Regions from separate parts of the Bacillus paramobilis genome, predicted to be linked through region 2. Evidence: a T-box and tRNA genes for the amino acid it is inferred to sense, from the RefSeq annotation. Region 2 holds a T-box; the other holds one or more tRNA genes.
The links. A T-box is a leader RNA that pairs with one kind of tRNA and senses whether it is charged. The one in region 2 lies ahead of pheS (phenylalanine--tRNA ligase subunit alpha), so its partner is inferred to be a tRNA-Phe.

Region 1 (6,269 bases), 300 kb from region 2:
CGTGGCTATTTAGATGAGAAATTCGATTATACAAAGCTTGGCGTAAAAGTATATGCAACAGATTCTTATCGTCATAAGTTTGAAGGCTCACTTGATAAATACGGTTACTTCAAACTGAATGGACTTCCTGTTAATAAACGCGACTACAACTTGTACGTAGAAGTTCCAGGACATTTAACAAGCCGACTAACAACGAAATTAGGTACTGAAAAAGACGGTAAGCTACTTGGCCAATATTATTATGCACGCTTTGATGAAAACCTTGCAGGTGATGTAAATGGAGATAAAGTAATCGATGTGAAAGATGCAGAAATTATCGCCAGCAACTTTGGTAAAAAAGGACTATCTGTGAAAGACGGCGACCTTAACAAAGATGGTATTATCGACGAAAAAGATATTCGTTTCGTTGAAAAGAACTTCTTGAAAAAAGGGCCAGATGCATCTAAATCACAAACGCCTGTTGAAAAATCAAAAAGCGGTACACTTGCAGATATTTTAAAGAAATTAGGATTAACTCCTAAAAAATAATAATAAAGAGCACTCTACGTAAAGTAGAGTGCTCTTTTCTATAAATGACCCTTATCCAGCAAAAGGGGTATATTGGGGATATACAAGGGAAACCGGAAAAGGAATTTATAGTGAACTACTCGCCACTTAGCAAAGCTTGAAGTGGTAGCTTCTCAGTTCCACGACGAAAGTAACCTTTCGGTAAATCCTTTAAATTATATAAAAATTAAGAGGTAGGAAGCAGTTTCCCGCCTCTTAATTATTTAGCAATTATTATAGTACTGGTGCCATTGTTTCTTTTAATACTTTTACAGAATGAGCGAATTTCGCTTTTTCATCTTCATTTAGCTCAAGTTCTACGATTTCACGTACACCTTCGCGGTTAATAACAGCTGGAACACCTACGAAAGCATCTTGCTCACCATATTGTCCTTCAAGGTATGCAGATACAGTTAATACGCTGTTCTCGTTGCTTAAGATTGCTTTAGTTACACGAAGTAGTGACATACCGATTCCGTAGTAAGTTGCACCTTTACGCTCGATGATATGGTAAGCTGCATCACGTACGTTTTCGAAGATTTTATCTAAGTCTTCTTGTTTGTACTGTTCGTTGTTAGCTAAGATTGTTTCTAGTTTTTGTACACCGATAGTAGCGTGGCTCCATACTGGAAGTTCAGTGTCACCGTGTTCACCAACGATGTAAGCATGAACGTTACGTGGATCTACATCTAAGTAGTCACCTAACATGTAACGGAAACGAGCAGAGTCTAAAGTAGTACCAGAACCGATTACGCGCTCTTTTGGTAGACCAGATTCTTTCCAAGTTACGTAAGTTAAAATATCAACTGGGTTAGTTGCGATTAAGAAGATTCCATCGAATCCGCTATCCATAATACCGCGAACGATTTGTTTAAAGATTTTTGTGTTTTTCTCAACTAAATCTAAACGAGTTTCACCTGGCTTTTGTGGTAATCCAGCAGTGATAACTACTAAATCTGCATCTTTACAATCTGCATAGCTACCGCTCCAAACTTTTGTTGGTGATGGAGAGAATGGTACCGCATGGCTTAAGTCCATTGCTTCTCCTTCTGCTTTTGCTTCATTAACATCTACAAGTACGAATTCTTCAGCTACACCTTGGTTGATCATTGAGTAAGCGTAACTACAACCTACAGCTCCTGTTCCTACTAATACTACACGATTGATACCTTTTTTCATGTTAATTTCCCCTCTCTATTGTTCACATCTATTTTTTTATGATTGTTTAAGTAATTAATTAAAATACTAATTTAATGTTGTTTAACTTCTTTACATTCATATTGTAGCACGTATTATTGTGAATTACTTCACAAATTATGACCTATTTGTGAACTTTTTCACATAGAGTGTAAAGTTATTAAATCAAGTATGAAATCAATCTCAATGGAGGCGTTTTCTTTAGATTGTGAAAGGTATTTTGTCGGTAAAGGAAATTATTCCAGCGATTTTTGCACTATATAGACTTACCAACAAAACTCGACAATGATAATAGCATAAAAAACGCCATCCTTTCTGCATATTTCTACAAAAAGAATAGCGTCTTTTGATTATATGGATACAAATTTATCTTAACTGGATATCGATGTTTTTTCCATACACGTCAAATTAACATACCATCACTTATTAACATTCAATAGACATGGAAACCTAGCCAAGCTCTTCAATTATTGTAGCAACACAGTCGTTTTCAAATCTTCAGCACCTCCATTTTTTAATGTATCATTTAGACCACTAAGATACGCGGGCTCAATTGTTAACGATTTTGGAGGATTATCCATCGGTGGAAGAGCTAAAACAACATGGTGTCCGTATAATCCCGTGCTACCAACTTGCAAGCTGACTCCTTCGTAGATTTTTCCTTTATCATCAGTGACAGTATAATCAAGTGCTGGCCAGCTATCATTAGCTTCCATTTCTTTTGGATAATCAAAGGTCAAATCAATCCTCGTTGAAAGTGAAGAAAAGATTACTTGATCTACTGTTAATGCATACAGATTATCTTTCGTTAATGTTTTTATATTAGGAGTAAATTTACGAATCTCACCTTTAACTTTTGTAAGAGGAAATGCTACGTTCCATGTTCCTGTTTGTCCAAATAAATCTTTCCCATGGACGGAAACATCAATTTTATCACCAAATTCACCGTAATTAGCCAGAGTAAATTCATGCTGCTCAATAATAGTGTTTTGTCCTTTTGACTTCTGTGCAGTAGAACCTATTGCAGCTCTAACTTCTTTCCCATTAATGGTTACATAACTAAATCCAGCTTTCTCTTCATTACTTTTGGAAATAGGGTTTTCTCCTTTGTATTCCACCGTGACCACTAAACGTCCACCATCATAAACAGCTTCTTTCACATTCATCGTTAAGCCACTATGGTTATCTTGTCTCTCAATTGATGTAGCAAGCTCATCCTTTTCAATTTTATCAGAAGCAATATCATTAAATTGTGCATAAATGGAGCCTATAACTGGAACACTCGATAATGTCTTTGCCATAGTAGGAGAAATGAATCCAGAACCTAAGAGAGAAACACATATTCCACAAGCAACAAGACTAGAATACTTGATTGTTTTTTTTCTACGGTATTGATTTTGCTTAGCTTGAAGCATGGCTGTTTTTTCTCTTTGAATTAACCGGTCTTCTGGTATAGGAATATCATTGATATGGTGATTAAATTCTTCTTTATTCATAACTATATCCCTCCTTTAAAATGGGGCGTAAGGCTTGCTTTGCTCGATGTAATTGAGATTTTACGGTTCCTTCTGGAGAATTAAGAATCTCAGCAATTTCCTTAATAGATAAATCGTGATAATACCTTAATACAATAATAGTTTTGTAAGTAGGATCTAAGAAATTAAATGCCTCGATTAAATCCAACGATTGCTCTAATTTATTCATGCTCTCTTCTGTACATAAATTAGAAAACATTTCATCATTCGCAACAAATTGTCTAGAGGATTTTCTTACAAAATCAATGGATTTAAAAACAAGAATTTTAGTAATCCAACTTTGAAATTTCTCCGGCTTTTTTAACTTTCTCAATGAAAGATATGCTTCATAAATTGTTTCTTGGTATATATCCAGTGCATCTTGTTCATTTCTTACATAAGAATAGGCTGTTCGATATAGTTTTGGGCGAACAAAAGTAATAAGTTGTTCAAATGCTTGATCATTTCCTCTTGTTGCTTGTTTTACTAGATACGCTATGTCCATTTTTATTTCTTCCTCCCTTTACTAATATAGTCGAATGAGAGAATAAAAAGGTTGCAAAAATAAGTGTATATATATAAATCTCCTACAACTTATTACAATGATTACTATCAAGCACTAAAGCCACAAGAAATCCATAAAAAAAAGCAGACTATCCAAAGTCTACTTTTACACAACAAAAAAGAGATAGCAGATTATGCTATCTCTTTTAGTATGACCCGTACGGGATTCGAACCCGTGTTACCGCCGTGAAAGGGCGGTGTCTTAACCACTTGACCAACGGGCCAGTTCTGGCAGAGAAGAAGGGATTCGAACCCTCGCACCGCGTTCGCGATCTACTCCCTTAGCAGGGGAGCCCCTTGAGCCACTTGGGTACTTCTCTGTAATATGGCTCCGCAGGTAGGACTCGAACCTACGACCGATCGGTTAACAGCCGATAGCTCTACCACTGAGCTACTGCGGAACAATTATGGTGGGCCTAAATGGACTCGAACCATCGACCTCACGCTTATCAGGCGTGCGCTCTAACCAGCTGAGCTATAGGCCCATAATTGAAAAGCGGGTGAAGAGAATCGAACTCTCGACCAGAGCTTGGAAGGCTCTTGTTTTACCACTAAACTACACCCGCATTAAATTATAAATGGTGAGCCATGAAGGATTCGAACCTTCGACCCTCTGATTAAAAGTCAGATGCTCTACCAACTGAGCTAATGGCTCATTTTGAAAGTGGTGCCGACTAGAGGACTTGAACCCCCAACCTACTGATTACAAGTCAGTTGCTCTACCAATTGAGCTAAGTCGGCTTGCGATTTCAAAATGGTGGCTCGGGACGGAATCGAACCGCCGACACGAGGATTTTCAGTCCTCTGCTCTACCGACTGAGCTACCGAGCCTTTATGTAAAAAATGGCGGTCCCGACCGGGGTCGAACCGGCGATCTCCTGCGTGACAGGCAGGCATGTTAACCACTACACCACGGGACCATTTGGTTGCGGGGACAGGATTTGAACCTGCGACCTTCGGGTTATGAGCCCGACGAGCTACCGTGCTGCTCCACCCCGCGATGATAAAATATTTACTTTAGAAAAAATGGAGGAGGTAGAGGGATTCGAACCCCCGCGCGACTCTCGCCGCCTGTCGGTTTTCAAGACCGATCCCTTCAGCCGAACTTGGGTATACCTCCGAGATAGAAACGTCTAATGGTGGACCTTGTAGGACTCGAACCTACGACCGGACGGTTATGAGCCGTCTGCTCTAACCAGCTGAGCTAAAGGTCCTTTATGGTAGCGGCGGAGGGGATCGAACCCCCGACCTCACGGGTATGAACCGTACGCTCTAGCCAGCTGAGCTACACCGCCATAAATGATATTAAAAAGTGGAGCCTAGCGGGATCGAACCGCTGACCTCCTGCGTGCAAGGCAGGCGCTCTCCCAGCTGAGCTAAGGCCCCATGTTTTTGGAAAATCGGGAAGACAGGATTTGAACCTGCGACCCCCTGGTCCCAAACCAGGTGCTCTACCAAGCTGAGCCACTTCCCGTTAATAAAAGCGCGCCCGAGAGGAGTCGAACCCCTAACCTCTTGATCCGTAGTCAAACGCTCTATCCAATTGAGCTACGGGCGCATATGGTGCCGAGGGCGGGGGTCGAACCCGCACGGTGGTCACCCACCGCAGGATTTTAAGTCCTGTGCGTCTGCCTGTTCCGCCACCCCGGCATGTCATATTGAAAATTGGAGCGGAAGACGGGATTCGAACCCGCGACCCCAACCTTGGCAAGGTTGTATTCTACCACTGAACTACTTCCGCAAGACATGTATGAGTTATTTTATTAAAAGTGCGGGTGAAGGGAGTCGAACCCCCACGCCAAAGGCGCTAGATCCTAAGTCTAGTGCGTCTGCCAATTCCGCCACACCCGCATATTAATGTTTTAAAGAAAAATGGGGCGACTGATGGGAATCGAACCCACGAATGCCGGAGCCACAATCCGGTGCGTTAACCACTTCGCCACAACCGCCATGATTTTCTGGTGCCGACTAGAGGACTTGAACCCCCAACCTACTGATTACAAGTCAGTTGCTCTACCAATTGAGCTAAGTCGGCTAAATGGTGGAGGATGACGGGATCGAACCGCCGACCCCCTGCTTGTAAGGCAGGTGCTCTCCCAGCTGAGCTAATCCTCCATTTGCCTGGCAACGTCCTACTCTCACAGGGACAAGGTCCCAACTACCATCGGCGCTAGAGAGCTTAACTTCCGTGTTCGGTATGGGAACGGGTGTGACCTCTCTGCCATCATTACCAGACTGTATTCATTTAAGACAAGAATTATTGTAACTTATTTAACTTTTAAAGTCAACAAGTTTTTTATATTCTTTCAAAACTAGATAACATTTGCTTCATATTATATGGTTAAGTCCTCGATCTATTAGTATTCGTCAGCTCCACATGTCACCACGCTTCCACCTCGAACCTATCAACCTGATCATCTTTCAGGGATCTTACTAGCTTACGCTATG
Region 2 (6,269 bases):
ATTTGCTTAATTTATCAGCTTCTGGGTGTTTTTCACATTCTAATACGTGACCAACTACAACACCTTTTACACCTTTATTTAATACTTCAACACCTTCTACTTCAATACCACTTTTCGTGATTTTGTCTGCTAGTTCTTGTGCTGTTACATCTTTAATATCTACATACTCTTGTAACCAACGATATGATACGAACATACTTATCCTCTCCTTCCCTTACGCTCGTTTGAATTGTTGTAAGAAACGTACATCATTTGTATAGAAATGACGAATGTCATCTACGCCGTATTTCAACATTGCGATACGCTCTGCGCCCATACCGAATGCGAAACCTTGATATTCTTTTGAATCATAACCAGCCATTTCAAGTACGTTCGGGTGAACCATACCTGCGCCTAAAATTTCGATCCAGCCAGTTCCTTTACAAGTGCCGCAACCTTTGCCGTGACACATCATACAAGAAATATCCATCTCTACAGATGGCTCTGTGAATGGGAAGAAACTTGGACGAAGACGGATTTCACGATCTTCACCGAACATCTTTTTCACGAATACTTGTAGTGTACCTTTTAAGTCACTCATGCGAATGTTTTTATCAATTACAAGACCTTCAATTTGCATGAACTGGTGTGAATGCGTCGCATCATCATCATCGCGGCGATACACTTTACCAGGACAAATAATTTTAATCGGGCCTTTTTCTTTATTATTTTCCATCGTACGTGCTTGCACAGAAGATGTATGTGTACGTAGTAACGTTTCTTCTGTAATGTAGAATGTATCTTGCATATCACGCGCTGGGTGATCTTTCGGTAAATTTAATGCTTCGAAGTTGTAGTAGTCTTTTTCTACTTCTGTTCCTTCAGCTACTTCATAACCCATACCGATGAATACATCTTCAATTTGTTCGACAACAGCTGTTAACGGATGATGACAACCTGTTTCAACAGGACGACCTGGTAGTGTAACATCAATTGTTTCAGTAGCTAACTTCGCTTCAATTACTGCTTTTTCTAAGTTACCAATTTTGTCGTCTAAACGCGTTTGAATCGCTTCACGTACTTCATTTACTAATGCTCCCATACGTGGACGCTCTTCTGCTGATAATTTTCCCATGCCGCGTAATACTTCTGTAATTGGACCTTTTTTCCCTAAATACGCTACGCGTACGTCGTTTAAGCCCTTTAGCTCTTTCGCTTCTTCAATAAGCTCTAACGCTTTTTGCTTTAGCTCTTTTAAACGTGCTTCCATTTGGAACCCTCCTAATTTTAAAAATAAAAAAACCTCGCTCCCAAAAAGGGACGAGGTAAATTCGCGGTACCACCCTAAATTGACAGAACAAGTCTGCCCACTCATTAGTTATAACGATCAATTCTGACCGGAACGCCTTTACATATACATGGTCCTGGCGTCAACTCCAGAGGTGAATTCACTTCCGTCTACCATAAGAATGCTTTCAGTCTAAGGCATTCTCTCCCTATATGGCGATTTTGTAAGTTACTTTTCTCTATCAACGTTTTTCGTTATTTAACTTTTAATATAATATACTTCAACTTATTATAAGAAGTTTTTTATTTGTTCGCAACTGGGCTTTGCAAATAATACGTTAAAATCCCTGCTGCAACCGCAACATTTAATGATTCTGCCCCGCCGTAAATCGGAATATACAAGTTTTGATCCGTTTTTGCAAGAATTTCTTGGCTTACGCCGCTTCCTTCATTTCCTACAATCAATGCAAAACTACCAGCTGGTGTTACTTCACCATACGGAACTCCATTTTCAAGAGCTGTTCCATATACAGGAACGTTGTTTTCTTTTAACTTGTCTACCCATTCTTCTAAGTTACCTTTTACAACTGATAAATGGAAAATAGAACCTTGTGTAGAGCGAAGCACTTTACTATTATATGCATCAACGCATCCTTCTCCAAGCACAACGGCATGAATACCAGCTGCATCAGCTGTACGAATAATTGTCCCTAAATTTCCTGGGTCTTGAAGGCCATCTAATAAAAGAAACTTACCATCTGCAAGAGCTACTTCACTCTCGTGTTTCTCACAAACAGCAAACACACCTTGCGTCGTTTCTGTTTCACGAAGTATTTTTACGATTGCTTCAGGTACGATATACATTTCCACATCATCAACTGTCCAATCTTTCGGAAGATCTGTCTGATCAGAAACGATAAGTTCTGTTACAACTCCTGCTTTTAAAGCTTCCTCGACTAAGTGGAATCCTTCTACAAAAAATAAACCTTTTTTATCGCGCTCTTTTTTCGTCTGCAGCTTTTTCCACTGCTTCACACGCGGATTTTGTACTGAATCAATGTTTTTCATAATATGTATTTCCCTCTCTTCTTGTCTTATCATTATAGCCTATTTCTCATACATATTTACATAAAAAAGAACAAAAACTAACGTCAGTTTCAATTCTGAAGAAGAGGTGAAAGCAATGAGTTTTAATTTACGTGGTGCTGTATTAGCAAATGTATCTGGAAATTCACAAGACCAATTACAAGAAACAATTGTCGATGCAATTCAAAGCGGTGAAGAAAAAATGCTTCCAGGTCTTGGTGTTTTATTCGAAGTCATTTGGAAAAACGCTGATGAAAATGAAAAGCACGAAATGTTAGAAACGCTAGAGCAAGGATTAAAAAAATAAGCAATTTGAAAATCACCTTCGCATAAGCTAAGGTGATTTTTTTGCGGAAATTTTTTTTCTTCTCCTAAACATTTCTACTTTACTAACGCTACCCGGATGGAGTACAATGTTCAAAATACATTTAAACCGATCGATTTTCTTCACAGACACCATTAGATAAAAGGAGTGAATGTTTTATGCAACGTATTACGCTTGAACAAGTTTTTAAACACCACATTACACAAAAATATGTAAACCGTTCTGGAATGGTCCACGCGATTGCTGTCGCTTACCATGCGTTTCACTTAGCGAAAAAGCATCATGCCTCAGTCGATGCTGCAACAAAAGCTGGTTTCCTTCATGATATCGGACATCATACTTGGTACACAGGCGGCGAATGGGACTATGACTTATATAAAAAGAATGATATCCATGCAATTAAAGGCGCTGAAAGAGCTCATAAGTTATTAATCCGATTAGGCGAACATCCGAAGCAAGCCAAAGAAATTTCTGTTGCAATTCTATTGCATACTGATTCTTTCCTAGTAGAACAATCAATTGAAAGAACACCTCTACAAAACATTATTAAGTGGGCAGATGAAGCAGACGAAGAACCAGGCGGCGCACACCACTATCGAACTATCTCTTATGAAAAAGCACTAAAAGCAATTCAGCAGTTAGATCGATTGGTAGAGCGTGAATTACAAATAGAGCAATCAAAATCGAATAACCAGGCAGAACATAGTTATCAATGAGAAAGAGGCATCACTATAGGGTGATACCTCTTTTATTATTTTATGGAAAATACACCTTTACCTCGCATTAACGGGCAGTAAGACCCCCACCTCAAAATTCAGCGGAAGTAAAGAAATTAGGTAGGGGAATCAACTGCCCGTAAAAGCCCGATTGGTTCAACTAATAATCAGTGTGGGATGAACCTCCCCACTGATTAAAGTTTCACTTTATATGTAATATTTAAATGTTACATATAAAAACAAAATACTTTATAATTAAATATACAAATATAAAGAGGTGATTTTATAAATGCAACCCGCTACACAACTTTCTAATGAACAGAAATACTCTATGTCATGGGGACAATTTATTAGCTCCGTTTTATTCGCTTTTTTCGGAACCGGACTTATTACTGTGTTCCTCACAATGCCCTTAACAATTTATACAGCAGGTCTTACAGATAAAAAACAAATTGCCCTGTATGAATCTAGCGTAAATACTACAAGTATCGTATTACAACTAGCCGTGTTGTTATTCTTCATTTTTAAATTCGAACCCGCAAAAAAATTACTACTACAATCATTTAACTTTAAAGCACTTAAAGAATGGCGTACATACGTATACTTACTTCTCTTCTTCGCTATAAACATTTTACTCAATTACATCTTGTTAAATTATGTGTTCCAAGACGCAACAAAACAGCAATCTTCCGCATTAAACTTAGACGTTTTTAAGCAGTATCAAATATTATTACTTATCGGTTTCGCAATACTTACACCAATTTTTGAAGAGCTTATTTTCCGTGGCTTTATACTTCGCTTCTTCTCAGAGCGCTTTCCATTTTGGATTGCAGCCATCATAACAAGTTTCTTCTTCGGTATCGCTCATACATACTCACTTGGAGTAATGGTAATTACTTTCTTCATGGGATTATTAATGGCTATTTTATGTAAAAAAACAAAATCCATTATTCCAGCTATTTTATTCCATATTATGAATAATACGTTAGCATTCTTGAGTTAAAAAGAGGTATCATTGCGATACCTCTTTTATTAATTCGTATTGTTACTTCTCATTTCTATCAATTTATACATATTTATTAATAATACCTAAAATAAACCTCATGTAGTAAAATATAACTGATTACATAGAAGGAGATTACATATGTTGAGCTTACTTTGGGTTGTTTATATGCCACTTCTTGTTTTATGCGGATTTTTCGGTGGTATTTTTTTAATTGTTACTAGCGTGAAGCACCGTAAATTATTTGTCGGTTTAATGGGGCTACTTAGCTTTTCCTTTGTCACACTACCTTTTGTTTTTTGGGGCATGGGAGTGGAGAGCAATACAATCCTCCCTATTTCAACTACTTTATATTGGATACTGTTTTCTTTAACTGGATTATTGGCAGGTTTAAGTGGATTACAAGCAAAAATTAAAAGTATACGTAATATGGGATTCATTATTTTTATCGCTGGTATGTTAGGGGTTATCTTCTGGTTACTCATGACTGTAGGTGATTCATACTATCTATAACATTTTTTGAGACTCACAAATTGGAGGTAATACAAAAGTGTTCGGAATATTAACTTGGATGATTTTAGCTCTTACTTTGATGTTATGCGAGCTCATCGTCGGCATTTTTTTAATTATTGCTGGCATGAAACACCGTAAATTACTTACTCTTATAGCAGGTTTAATTAGCATATTACTTATCGTTGTTCCTATCATTTGTATAGGTTCTGGAATAGATTTAGAGGGGATTGTTCCAATTTCAGGAACTTTATATTGGTGCTTCTTCTCTTTAGCTGGACTATTAGCTATTATAAGCGGAAGACAAATATCGAGTATTCGTTCTATGGGGACGATTTTAGTCATAACAGGGCTGTGCTCCGTAACTGGTTATCATCTTTTATATCTAACTGCATAAAAAAGCAAAAAAAAGCAGGGAAATTAATTCCCTGCTTTTCTATTTGGTTTATTGCCTGATGGTAAGAAGAACGATAACACCCAAGCAATACCTGCGAGTATCGTTGCAATTAAGAAGGCATCGTTAATACCGTTAATTGCAGATAGCTTTGAAATTTGTCCGAATAATAGTTGCGTGCTCATCGCATCTCCTGCTTGAGCTGATCCGGCAATCGCTGCTAAACTTTGGCCCATACCATGTACTTTATCAACTAAAATTGGGTTTGACGTCGTTAACATGTTGCCGTAATCTGCTACGTGAGCAGTCGTTTGTTGCGTCATAAGTGTAATTAATATCGCTGTTCCAATTGAACCAGCTACTTGTCTTGATGTATTTTGCGTTGCTGTACCGTGAGAAATTAATTTCATCGGCAGTGCGTTCATACCAGCTGTCATAATTGGCATCATAATGAATGACATACCAATTGAACGTATAATATAATCCGTCATAATAACGCTATATGGTGTATCCATCGATAACGTTGTGAATTCATATGTCGCAAACGTTGTAATGGCTAATCCAACAATCGCTAACGGACGAATACCATATTTATCAAATAGTTTACCTGCAATAGGTCCCATGATCCCCATAATTAATGATCCTGGAAGTAATAATAAGCCTGATTCTATCGGTGTGAAACCGCGAATGTTTTGCAGATATACCGGAAGCAATAACATACCTCCGAATAATGCCATCGTAACGATTGCATTAATTACTAAAGTAAACGTAAATACTGGATATTTAAACACTTGTAAATCAAGCATTTTATTGTCCGTTGTTAACTCTCTCCAAATAAATAATGCTAACCCAATTACACCGATAACAAGTGAAATAATAACTTCTGCACTAGTCCAACTATTATTTCCAGCTTCACTAAATCCGTACAATAAGCTTCCTAGTCCAATACTTGAACTAACAACACCAAAT

Region 1: it has a tRNA-Phe gene. The T-box ahead of pheS (phenylalanine--tRNA ligase subunit alpha) is inferred to sense a tRNA for this amino acid. The anticodon was not compared.

The regions. Positions count from the first base shown of each region.
Region 1 is NZ_CP151108.1:602,561-608,829, reverse strand. Features, by position in the region: gene AABL52_RS03125 (S8 family serine peptidase) at 1-528, shown strand, start outside; gene AABL52_RS03120 (L-lactate dehydrogenase) at 781-1,725, opposite strand; gene AABL52_RS03115 (DUF4179 domain-containing protein) at 2,211-3,239, opposite strand; gene AABL52_RS03110 (sigma-70 family RNA polymerase sigma factor) at 3,232-3,762, opposite strand; tRNA gene AABL52_RS03105 (tRNA-Glu) at 3,974-4,045, opposite strand; tRNA gene AABL52_RS03100 (tRNA-Ser) at 4,051-4,141, opposite strand; tRNA gene AABL52_RS03095 (tRNA-Asn) at 4,148-4,222, opposite strand; tRNA gene AABL52_RS03090 (tRNA-Ile) at 4,230-4,306, opposite strand; tRNA gene AABL52_RS03085 (tRNA-Gly) at 4,317-4,387, opposite strand; tRNA gene AABL52_RS03080 (tRNA-Lys) at 4,401-4,476, opposite strand; tRNA gene AABL52_RS03075 (tRNA-Thr) at 4,487-4,562, opposite strand; tRNA gene AABL52_RS03070 (tRNA-Phe) at 4,577-4,652, opposite strand; tRNA gene AABL52_RS03065 (tRNA-Asp) at 4,666-4,741, opposite strand; tRNA gene AABL52_RS03060 (tRNA-Met) at 4,745-4,821, opposite strand; tRNA gene AABL52_RS03055 (tRNA-Ser) at 4,849-4,941, opposite strand; tRNA gene AABL52_RS03050 (tRNA-Ile) at 4,959-5,035, opposite strand; tRNA gene AABL52_RS03045 (tRNA-Met) at 5,040-5,116, opposite strand; tRNA gene AABL52_RS03040 (tRNA-Ala) at 5,135-5,207, opposite strand; tRNA gene AABL52_RS03035 (tRNA-Pro) at 5,222-5,295, opposite strand; tRNA gene AABL52_RS03030 (tRNA-Arg) at 5,306-5,379, opposite strand; tRNA gene AABL52_RS03025 (tRNA-Leu) at 5,383-5,471, opposite strand; tRNA gene AABL52_RS03020 (tRNA-Gly) at 5,488-5,562, opposite strand; tRNA gene AABL52_RS03015 (tRNA-Leu) at 5,592-5,672, opposite strand; tRNA gene AABL52_RS03010 (tRNA-His) at 5,695-5,770, opposite strand; tRNA gene AABL52_RS03005 (tRNA-Thr) at 5,781-5,856, opposite strand; tRNA gene AABL52_RS03000 (tRNA-Val) at 5,861-5,936, opposite strand; rRNA gene rrf (5S ribosomal RNA) at 5,941-6,056, opposite strand; rRNA gene AABL52_RS02990 (23S ribosomal RNA) at 6,159-6,269, opposite strand, start outside.
Region 2 is NZ_CP151108.1:897,924-904,192, reverse strand. Features, by position in the region: gene pheT (phenylalanine--tRNA ligase subunit beta) at 1-196, opposite strand, end outside; gene pheS (phenylalanine--tRNA ligase subunit alpha) at 215-1,249, opposite strand; T-box leader at 1,293-1,521, opposite strand; gene AABL52_RS04720 (TrmH family RNA methyltransferase) at 1,570-2,367, opposite strand; gene sspI (small acid-soluble spore protein SspI) at 2,450-2,659, shown strand; gene AABL52_RS04710 (HD domain-containing protein) at 2,836-3,393, shown strand; gene AABL52_RS04705 (CPBP family intramembrane glutamic endopeptidase) at 3,683-4,396, shown strand; gene AABL52_RS04700 (DNA-binding protein) at 4,538-4,909, shown strand; gene AABL52_RS04695 (hypothetical protein) at 4,947-5,303, shown strand; gene AABL52_RS04690 (DHA2 family efflux MFS transporter permease subunit) at 5,327-6,269, opposite strand, start outside.